Regions from separate parts of the Amycolatopsis sp. NPDC045836 genome, predicted to be linked through region 1. Evidence: predicted binding sites of a transcription regulator. Region 1 holds the regulator's gene; the other holds the start of a gene.
What was found. The regulator HspR, encoded in region 1, represses chaperone genes until heat shock. The targets are predictions, from matches to a motif close to ANNTTGAGTNNNNNNNACTCAANNT.
Positions count from the first base shown of each region.

Region 1 (4,713 bases):
CCACAGGTGCGTGGTCCACGCCTGCTGCAACTGCGCGTTCACTTTGAGTTGCCGTACCAATTCGAGTGCGGCCTCATCTGAGGGACCCATCGGGGCCAGCCTTCCCGTCGCCCGGCCGGGGAAACAATCCGGGGGTTACTAGTTGTATCTTGCAACTAGTTTATCAGTGATCCATCACACGGCCGACGGACGCAAGTTGACCCGGACGGAGCAACGCCCGGCGGCTTTTCCCGCGTTGTGACTACCCTCCGACAGAGACCACTGGCCCGTTTACCTCGATCGACTTATTCCGAAAGGGGGAATATTCCCTACGTCGACACCCCTGGGTCAGGCCGCTGGCCTGCCCCGGTCGGCGGAACCCAGAGCTGCGCGCATTAATGAATAATCCAGGCCACAATCGGCGAGCGGACCACTGGACCACCGGTCCCCGCCGCCACCGCCGACCACGATCCGCAACCGGACCAGGAGCCGACACCCGCCAGCGATGACAGCAGAACCGGTCAGCCCAGTACCCAGGACCTCCTCCACCAGGGAGGCACCGCCCGCCGTCGCGGCGATGGTGCGGTTGATCCGTGACACCTGGGCGAAGGCCGAGCCGCACACACCGGAGATCTCCCAGTTCTTCTACGGCATGCTGTTCACCCTCGCGCCGGCCACCAGGGACTTCTTCCCGATCAACATGGAGGTCCAGCGGGGGCGGCTGGTGCGCGCGCTGGTGCACATCGTGCAGATGGTGGACCGGCCGGACGACCTGGTGCCGTTCCTGCGCCAGCTGGGGCGCGACCACCGCAAGTTCGGCGTCATCCCGAACCACTACGAGGCGGTCGGCACCGCGTTGCTCGCCGCGCTGAAGACGCAGCTCGGGCCGGACTGGACGCCCGAGGTGGAGCGGGCGTGGGCGGAGGCGTTCACCATCATCGCGCGGGCCATGCAGGAGGCCGCCGCGGCCGACCGGCACCCGGGTTCGTGGACCGCGACCGTGGCCGGGCACCGGCGGCTGACCTGGGACCTGGCGCTGGTGCTGGTGGAGCCGGACAGCCCGGTGCCGTACCAGGCCGGCCAGTACCTCAGCGTCGAAGTGCCGCAGCGGCCGCGGCTGTGGCGGTACCTGTCCCCGGCGAACGCCCCGCGTGACGACGGTTCGATCGAGTTCCACATCCGCGCGGTCGAGGGCGGCTGGGTGTCCCGCGCCATCGTCAGCCACACCGCCGAAGGCGACCGGTGGCGCCTCGGCCCGCCGCTCGGGCGGCTGACCGTCGACCGGGAGTCCGGCCGGGACGTGCTGATGATCGCCGGTGGCACCGGGGTGGCCCCGCTGCGCGCGATGCTCGACGAGCTGGCGCAGTGGGGTGAGAACCCGAAGGTGAAGCTGTTCTACGGGGGCCGCGACCGCGAGGACCTGTACGACCTGGAGGAACTGCGTTCGCTGGCCGCGGTGAACCCGTGGCTGACCGTGGTGCCGGTGGTGGAGAACAACCCCGGCCTGCCCGGCTTCGAGCACGGCACGCTGGCCGAGGTGGTCACCAAGTACGGCGCGTGGCCGAAGCACGACGTGCTGGTCTCGGGTTCGCCCGCGATGATCCGGGCGACGGTCTCGCGCATGCTGGTCGCCGGCACGGCGCTGGACCAGATCAAGTACGACCCGTTCACCATCGACTGAACGGCGGCGACCCCGGGGGATCGGGTCGCCGCCGCTGGACTGGGGTTTCGGCATCACCACTGTGACCTTCGGCCGGTGACGCGGGGAACTCGATGGCCTGAAGGTGGGGTTTGCGGAGCCGAGAGTCGGTCAGCGGTGGGGGCGGCTGGGGCGCCACACGACCAGGGCGGTCTGGTTCCGCATGGGGACCAGGTCCTTGCGGTACGAGGCGTGCACGGCGGCAGCGGCCTGTTCCGCGGCGGCGTAGGCGGCGGCCAGTTCCTCGGTCAGTTCCGAGACCCGCGAACGCAGGGCATCGACCTCGTTCTCCAGGTCGATGATGCGCTTGATCCCGGCGAGGTTGACGCCGTCCTCCTGCGAGAGCCGCTGCACCTCGCGCAGCAGGGCGATGTCCCGCAGCGAGTACCGCCTGCCGCCCCCGGCCGTGCGGCCGGGGGAGACCAGGCCCTGGCGGTCGTAGGACCGCAGGGTCTGCGCGTGCAGCCCGGAGAGCTGGGCGGCCACGGAGATCACGAAGACCGGGGTGTCCTCGTCCTGTGGCAGGCCACCCGGCGGCGAAGAACCGAACATCTCAGCTCCGTTCCCTGATCAGCGCGGTGATCTCCGGGCGCGGGTCGTGCTGCGCGGAGACCTCCGCGTAACTCTCCAGTGCCGCCCGCGCCTGGTCGTCCAGCCGGGCAGGCACCGCCACCTGCAGGGTGACCAGCAGATCGCCCTGGGTGCCGTCTCGTTTGGTGATGCCCTTGCCGCGCACCCGCAGCACCCGCCCGCTCGCGGTGCCCGCCGGCACCTTGACCGAGACCTTGCCGTCGAGGGTCGGCACCGTGATGGTCCCACCCAGCGCCAGTTCGGTGAAGTTCACCGGCACGGTGATGGTCAGATCATTGCCCGATCGGCCGAACACCGCGTGCGGTGCCACGTGCACCCGGACGTAGAGGTCGCCCGGCTGCGCGCCGCCCCGGCCCGGCTCGCCCTGCCCGGCCAGCCGGATGCGCTGGTCGTCGTCCACCCCGGCGGGGATCCGCACGGTCAGCGTGCGGGTGCGGGTGCTGATGCCCTCGCCACCGCACTCACCGCACGGGTTGTCGATGATGGTGCCGCGGCCACGGCACTCCCGGCACGGCTCCGAGAAGGCGAACGCCCCCTGGCTCCGGCTGACCAGCCCCGACCCACCGCAGTTGCCGCAGGTCCGCGGGGTGGTGCCGGGCTTGGCGCCGTTGCCACCGCAGGTGCCGCAGGTCGCCGGGCTGGACAGGCGCAGCGGCAGGGTCGCGCCCTTGACCGCCTCGACGAAGTCGATCCGGACGTCGGTCTCCACGTCGGCGCCGCGTTGCGCGCGGTTCGCCGTGGCACCGGCGGCCCCGCGACGGCCGAACAGGCCGCCGAGGATGTCACCGAGGCCACCGAAACCCCCGCCTTGCCCGGCGGCGTTTCCGAAGATGTCGCCGAAGTCGGTGCCACCGGCTCCGCCGCCTCCGGGAAACCCGAAACCCCCGGGGCCGCCCGCCCCGAACAGGCGCCTGGCCTCGTCGTACTCCTTGCGCTTGGTGCCGTCCGAGAGCACGCCGTAGGCCTCGGACACCGCCTTGAACTTCTTCTCGGCCTCGGCGTTGCCCGCGTTGGCGTCGGGGTGGTTCTCCTTCGCCAGCTTGCGGTACGCCTTCTTGATCTCGTCCGCGGAGGCGTCGGAGGAGACGCCCAACTCACGGTAGAAATCCTTGCCGATCCACTCCCGAGCACTCATCGGGCGTCTCCTCCCTCCGGGTCGTCGCTAGCGACTGTTCTCATCAAGGGGCAGCTCACCGGACTGCGTGGCGTCCAGCTCCGGCGCCACTTCGGCGACCGGCTCCGCGGCCGGTGCCGGGGCCGCGGCTGGTTCGTGGTCGGTGACCCCGACCAGCGCCGCCCGCAGCACCCGCTCGCCGAAGCGGTAGCCCCGGCGCATCACCAGGGTCACCGTCGGACCGTCCACCTCGGACGAAGTGTTGTGCTGCACCGCCTCGTGCACGCTCGGGTCGAAGGGCTCGCCCTCCGCGCCGAACGGCTCGAGCCCGGCCCGCTGCAGGCTGGCCACCAGCTTGTCGGCCACCGCCTTGAACGCGCCGGTGAGGTCGCCGTGCTGCTCGGCCCGCTCGAGGTCGTCGAGCAGCGGCAGCAGGTCGCCGACCACCGCGGCCTTCGCCCCGCTGACCACCTGCTCGCGGTCGCGGTCCACCCGGCGCCGGTAGTTGGTGTACTCGGCCTGGAGCCGCTGGAGGTCCGCGGTGCGTTCCTCCAGCTGCTTCTCCAGGTCGGACACCGGCGCCACGGCTTCGTCGACCAGTGACTCCCCGAGCGAGGGACCGGCGTGCTTGCCAGCCACGGGCGCTTCCTCCTCCTCGAGCACCGGCTGCTCCCGCAGCTCACCGGTCACCGGGTCGATCTTGCGGCGATCGCGCACCACGACTCGCGGCTCCTCTGGCTCCGCGCCGGTCCCGTGCCGGGGACCCTCGGAGTTTTCGCGATTCGCGTGGGTCACTTCTTCTCGCCCTCCGCGCCCTTCTTGTCGTCCTCGTCGACGATCTCGGCGTCGACCACGTCGTCCGCCTTGCCGGAGGCCGACCCGGCCGACCCGGCGGAGGCACCAGCCGCGTCCCCGGCGGCTTCCTGGGCGGCGTTCGCGTTGGCGTAGAGCGCGGTGCCCAGCTCCTGCGAAGCGCTGTTCAGCTTCTCGATGGACTCGCGGATCTTGGCCGTGTCGGTGCCCTTGAGCGCCTCGTTCGCCTCGTCGATCGCGGACTTGACCTTGCCCTTCAGCTCGTCGGGCAGCTTGTCCTCGTTGTCCTTGACGAACTTCTCGGTCTGGTAGACCAGCGTCTCCGCCTGGTTGCGGGTCTCCGCCTCCTCGCGGCGCTTCTTGTCCTCTTCGGCGTGCGCCTCGGCGTCCTTGACCATGCGGTCGATGTCCTCCTTCGGCAGCGCGGAGCCGCCGGTGATGGTCATCGACTGTTCCTTGTTGGTGCCGAGATCCTTCGCGGTCACGTGCACGATGCCGTTGGCGTCGATGTCGAAGG
Region 1 is NZ_JBWKKF010000009.1:10,678-15,390, forward strand. It holds gene AC07EG_RS18700 (MarR family winged helix-turn-helix transcriptional regulator) at 1-90, opposite strand, end outside; gene AC07EG_RS18705 (globin domain-containing protein) at 485-1,660, shown strand; gene AC07EG_RS18710 (heat shock protein transcriptional repressor HspR) at 1,790-2,230, opposite strand; gene dnaJ (molecular chaperone DnaJ) at 2,232-3,404, opposite strand; gene grpE (nucleotide exchange factor GrpE) at 3,432-4,178, opposite strand; gene dnaK (molecular chaperone DnaK) at 4,175-4,713, opposite strand, start outside.

Region 2 (4,713 bases), on a different contig from region 1:
CGGCATGCCGTCCTCGCCGACGGCGACCTTGACCAGCCCGGCGACCGCGAAGGCGCCGGTGATCTCCAGCAGGAAGGCGCCGGCGTTGTAGAGCACGCGACCGCGTACCTTGCGAGCCAGCAGGGTGCCGACGCCGGCGATCAGGTGCGCCACCAGCACCACTTCGAACGGGGCGATGAAGAAGCCGATGACCAGCGGGATCTCGGTGAAGGAGATGGTCCAGGAGATGCCGCTGCGGACGTCGACGTTGATGCCGAGCTGCTCGGCGAGCAGGAAGGCCAGCGCGAGGACCGGGGTGATCCACCAGAGCATCGCCGAGCCCTCGAACGGCAGCCACCAGCTGACCACCGCCGCGGTGACCAGGCCGACGGTGAGCACCGTCGCGGTGTAGACCCGGAACCGCCGTTCGTCGACCGCCGCCTCGTCCGTCGCTGCCGAGGGCACCGGGCCGGCGGTAGCGGTTCTGCCACCTGAGTCCGGCATGCAACCTCCTTACGGCCTGATCGCGAACGAGGAGTCACTGTACCCCGGAGGGGGTATTCCAGCCTCGTTCCGACCATTATGGGATCAGCTAAGGGTTAACTCCTAGCCAACCGCGTGGGCCGGGGGGAACCACCGGGGTGAAACGCGAGTGGTATTCGGGTCCCACCGAGCGGTAGGCCGGGTTACCCCGGCAGCCTCCCGGGGACTTGAATGTGTGATGTGGACCTCACTGATTTTGCTGCCATCGCCACCGAGCACGCCACCCGGCTCAAGGCCGTCGACCCGTTGATCCCCGCGCCGGGGGACCTGCCGGAGAACACCGACGACGTGCTGACCGCCGAAGCCCGCGACTCCGCCGGGCTCGGCTTGTTGTCCTGCGAGAAGATCGCCGCCGACGCCCCGGGGGCGCAGTGGCGCGCGCTGGTCGAGCACCGGCTGGACCTGCGGCTGGCCGGTCCCGACCCGGGTACCGCGCTCGGCCTGCTGCTGGAGAAGTGGCTGGCCCGCCTGGCCGACTCCGGCACCACGCCCGGGGACTGGGAGACCGCGGCGGTGGTGATCCGCCCCAGCCGCGACTCGACCGGCGCCGGTGAACTGCTGCGGCACGGCTTCGCGCCGGTGCGCGTGGTGGCCCTGCGCCCGGCGGAACGGCACGGTCGCGGGCCGCGGCGGACGCCGGGCGTGGCCGTGCGCACGGCCACCCGCGGCGACGTCGCGAACGTCGTCGAACTGCTGCTGGAACTCCAGCACTACGACGCCCAGTTCGGGGTGGCGACGGTGCGCCAGAGCACCGAGCGCGCGCTGACCGCCGAAGTGGAGGAGGTGCTCGCGCGGGACGAACCGCCGTTGTGGATCGCCGAGGTGTACGGCAAGGCGCTCGGCGTGGCCAGGGTGCAGCTGCCGCCGGCCTCGGACTGGTCGAAGATCTACGTCGACCAGACCGGTGGCCCGAAGATCGGCTACCTGACTTCGCTGAACGTGGCCGAGCAGGCCCGCGGCACCGGGGTCGGCACGGCGCTGGCCGAGCACGCGCACCAGGTGTTCGACACCGAGGGCGTGGACCTGGCGCTGCTGCACCACGCGCTGGCGAACCCGCGGTCGACGCCGTTCTGGTACGCCCAGGGTTACCGGCCGCTGTGGACCTACTGGTACCGGCGACCGGCGGTGCGCTAGAACTGTTGAACACAGTTCGCCGCACCCCCCGGAGCCCGCGTTGACCCATCGTCCCGATTCCGCGCCCGAAGCCCCGGCCGGGGTGGACACCGAGAAGCCGTCGTCGGCCCGGGTCTACGACTTCTACCTCGGCGGCACGCAGAACTGGGCGGTGGACCGGGAGTTCGGCAGGCGGATCGAAGAGCAGTGGCCGCACGTGAAGCCGGGCGCGAAGCACAACCGCGAGTTCATGAACCGCGCGGTGCGGGCCGCGCTGGACGCGGGCATCCGGCAGTTCCTCGACCTCGGTTCCGGGGTGCCGACCGCGGGCAACGTGCACGAGGTGGTCCGCGGGGAACTGGGTGAGCGGGAGCGGGCGACGGTGGTCTACGTGGACTACGAGGCGGTGGCCACCGCGCACGCCACGCTCATCCTGGAACGGCAGGGCGCCACCGGCTGGGCCGGGCACGTGCAGGAGGACCTGCGGCACCCGAAGGCGATCTTCGACCACCCGACCACGCGGCGGCTGATCGACTTCGACCAGCCGGTCTGCCTGCTGATGATGGCCGTGCTGCACTTCGTCGGCCCCGACGACGACCCGGACGGGCTGGTGCGCACCTACCGCGACAAGCTGGCGCCGGGCAGCTGGCTGGCGCTGTCGCAGATGTCGGTCGGCGGCACCACCGGCGAGGAAGCCGAGGGCGTGCGGAACTTCGCCGCGCAGTACCGGAACACGCAGAACCCGGTCTGGCTGCGCGACCGCGAGGAGATCGAGCGCTGGATCGGCGGCTGGACGCTGCTGGAACCGGGTGTCACGCACCTGCCGGACTGGCGCCCCGACCGCGAGCTGACCGCCCGCGAGGCGAAGGCACGGCCGTTCGCCTGGTGCTTCGTCGCCGAGAAGCCGTAACCGGTTTTATTCCCGGACGGCGCTCGCTACGGGCGAACAACCAGCGGAAACAAACCCGGGCTCCGGAAAGTTGAGCAGAGCAGACTCAACAACGAAGGAGCATTCGATGACCGACACCCGGCTCCTGCCCGTACTCCCCCTCGACTCCGACGTGGTGCTGCCCGGCATGGTCGTGCCGTTCGACCTGACCGAAGCCGAAACGCGTGCCGCGGTGGAGTCCGCGCAGGCCAAGCCCCAGGGCCCGACCGTGCCCGGCATCCGGACCACCCCCAAGGCGGAGGTGCTGATCGTGCCGCGCGTGGACGGCGAGTACGCCGAGATGGGCACGGTCGCCACCGTCGAGCGCATCGGGCGCGTGCCCGGCGGCAAGGCCGTCGTGGTGCTGCGCGGGGTCCGGCGGGCCCACGTGGGCACCACCGGCGACGGCCCCGGTGCCGCCCGGTGGGTGCACGCCGAAACCGCCGCCGAACTGCCCGTCGACGAGCAGACCCGGCAGCTCGCCGGTGAGTACAAGGCCGTGGTGCTGTCCGTGCTCCAGCAGCGCGGGGTCTGGCAGATGCTGGACGCGGTGCAGGAGCTGGAGGACCCGTCGGCGCTGGCGGACCTCGCGGGCAACGCGCCCTACCTGGGCACCGAGCAGAAGCTCGAGCTGCTGCGCACGCTGGACGTCGCCGCCCGCCTGGAGAAGGCGCTGGAGTGGACCCGCGAGCACCTGGCCGAGCTGGAGGTGACCGACACGATCCGCAAGGACGTGGCCGAGGGCATGGAGAAGCAGCAGAAGGAGTTCCTGCTGCGCCGCCAGCTCGAAGCGATCCGCAAGGAACTCGGTGAGCTGGACGGCAGCGGCGAGGACGACGACTACCGCTCCCGCGTGGAGTCGGCCGAGCTGCCCGAGCACGTGCGCAAGGCCGCGCTGGCCGAGGTGGACAAGCTGGAGCGCACCTCCGACCAGTCGCCGGAGGGCGGCTGGATCCGCACCTGGCTGGACACGGTGCTGGAGATGCCGTGGAACACCACCACCGAGGACGCCTACGACATCGCGGGCGCCCGGCAGATCCTGGACACCGACCACGCGGGCCTGGACGACGTGAAGGAACGCATCATCGAGTACCTGGCCGTGCGCAAGCGCCGGGTCGACGCGGGTGCGGTCGTGGGTGGGCGGCGGTCGGGTGCCGTGCTGGCGCTCGCCGGTCCTCCCGGGGTCGGCAAGACCTCGCTGGGTGAGTCGATCGCGAAGGCGATGGGCCGCAAGTTCGTCCGGGTGGCGCTCGGCGGCATCCGCGACGAGGCCGAGATCCGCGGGCACCGGCGCACCTACGTCGGCGCGCTGCCCGGCCGCGTGGTGCGGGCGATCAAGGAAGCCGGTTCGATGAACCCGGTGGTGCTGCTCGACGAGATCGACAAGGTGGGCGCCGACTACCGCGGCGACCCGACCGCGGCGCTGCTGGAGGTGCTCGACCCCGAGCAGAACCACACCTTCCGCGACCACTACCTCGAGGTCGAGCTGGACCTGTCGGACGTGGTGTTCCTGGCCACGGCCAACGCGCTGGAGACCATTCCCGGCCCGCTGCTGGACCGGATGGAGCTGGTCACCCTCGACGGCTACACCGAGCACGAGAAGGTCACCATCGGCCGCGACCACCTGCTGCCGCGGGAGCTGGAGCGGGCCGGGCTGGCCGCGGGCGACGTGACGCTGACCGACGCGGCGCTCAGCCGGATCGCGGCGGAGTACACCCGGGAGGCAGGCGTGCGCGCGGCCAACCGGACCATCGCGAAGGTGCTGCGCAAGATCACCACGAAGGTGGCGCTGGACGAGGTCGAGCTGCCGGTCACGGTGGACGCCGCCGACCTGGAGACCTACCTCGGGCGGCCGCGGCACCTGCCGGAGTCGTCCCTGCCCGCCTCCACCCAGCGGACCTCGATCCCCGGCGTGGCGACCGGGCTGGCGGTGACCGGGGCCGGCGGTGACGTGCTCTACGTGGAGGCGTCGCTGTCGGACAAGGAGACCGGCGGCACCGGGCTGTCCCTGACCGGGCAGCTGGGCGAGGTGATGAAGGAGTCGGCCCAGATCGCGCTGTCCTACCTGCGTTCCCGCGGGGCCGAGCTGGAGCTGCCGGTCGGTGACCTGGCCGAACGCGGTATCCACATCCACGTGCCCGCCGGCGCGG
Region 2 is NZ_JBWKKF010000006.1:234,117-238,829, forward strand. It holds gene AC07EG_RS13205 (putative bifunctional diguanylate cyclase/phosphodiesterase) at 1-483, opposite strand, end outside; gene AC07EG_RS13210 (GNAT family N-acetyltransferase) at 694-1,656, shown strand; gene AC07EG_RS13215 (SAM-dependent methyltransferase) at 1,697-2,545, shown strand; gene lon (endopeptidase La) at 2,652-4,713, shown strand, end outside.
Region 2: a site for HspR is predicted at 2,613-2,637, ahead of lon (endopeptidase La). Genes of this name have one in related genera too.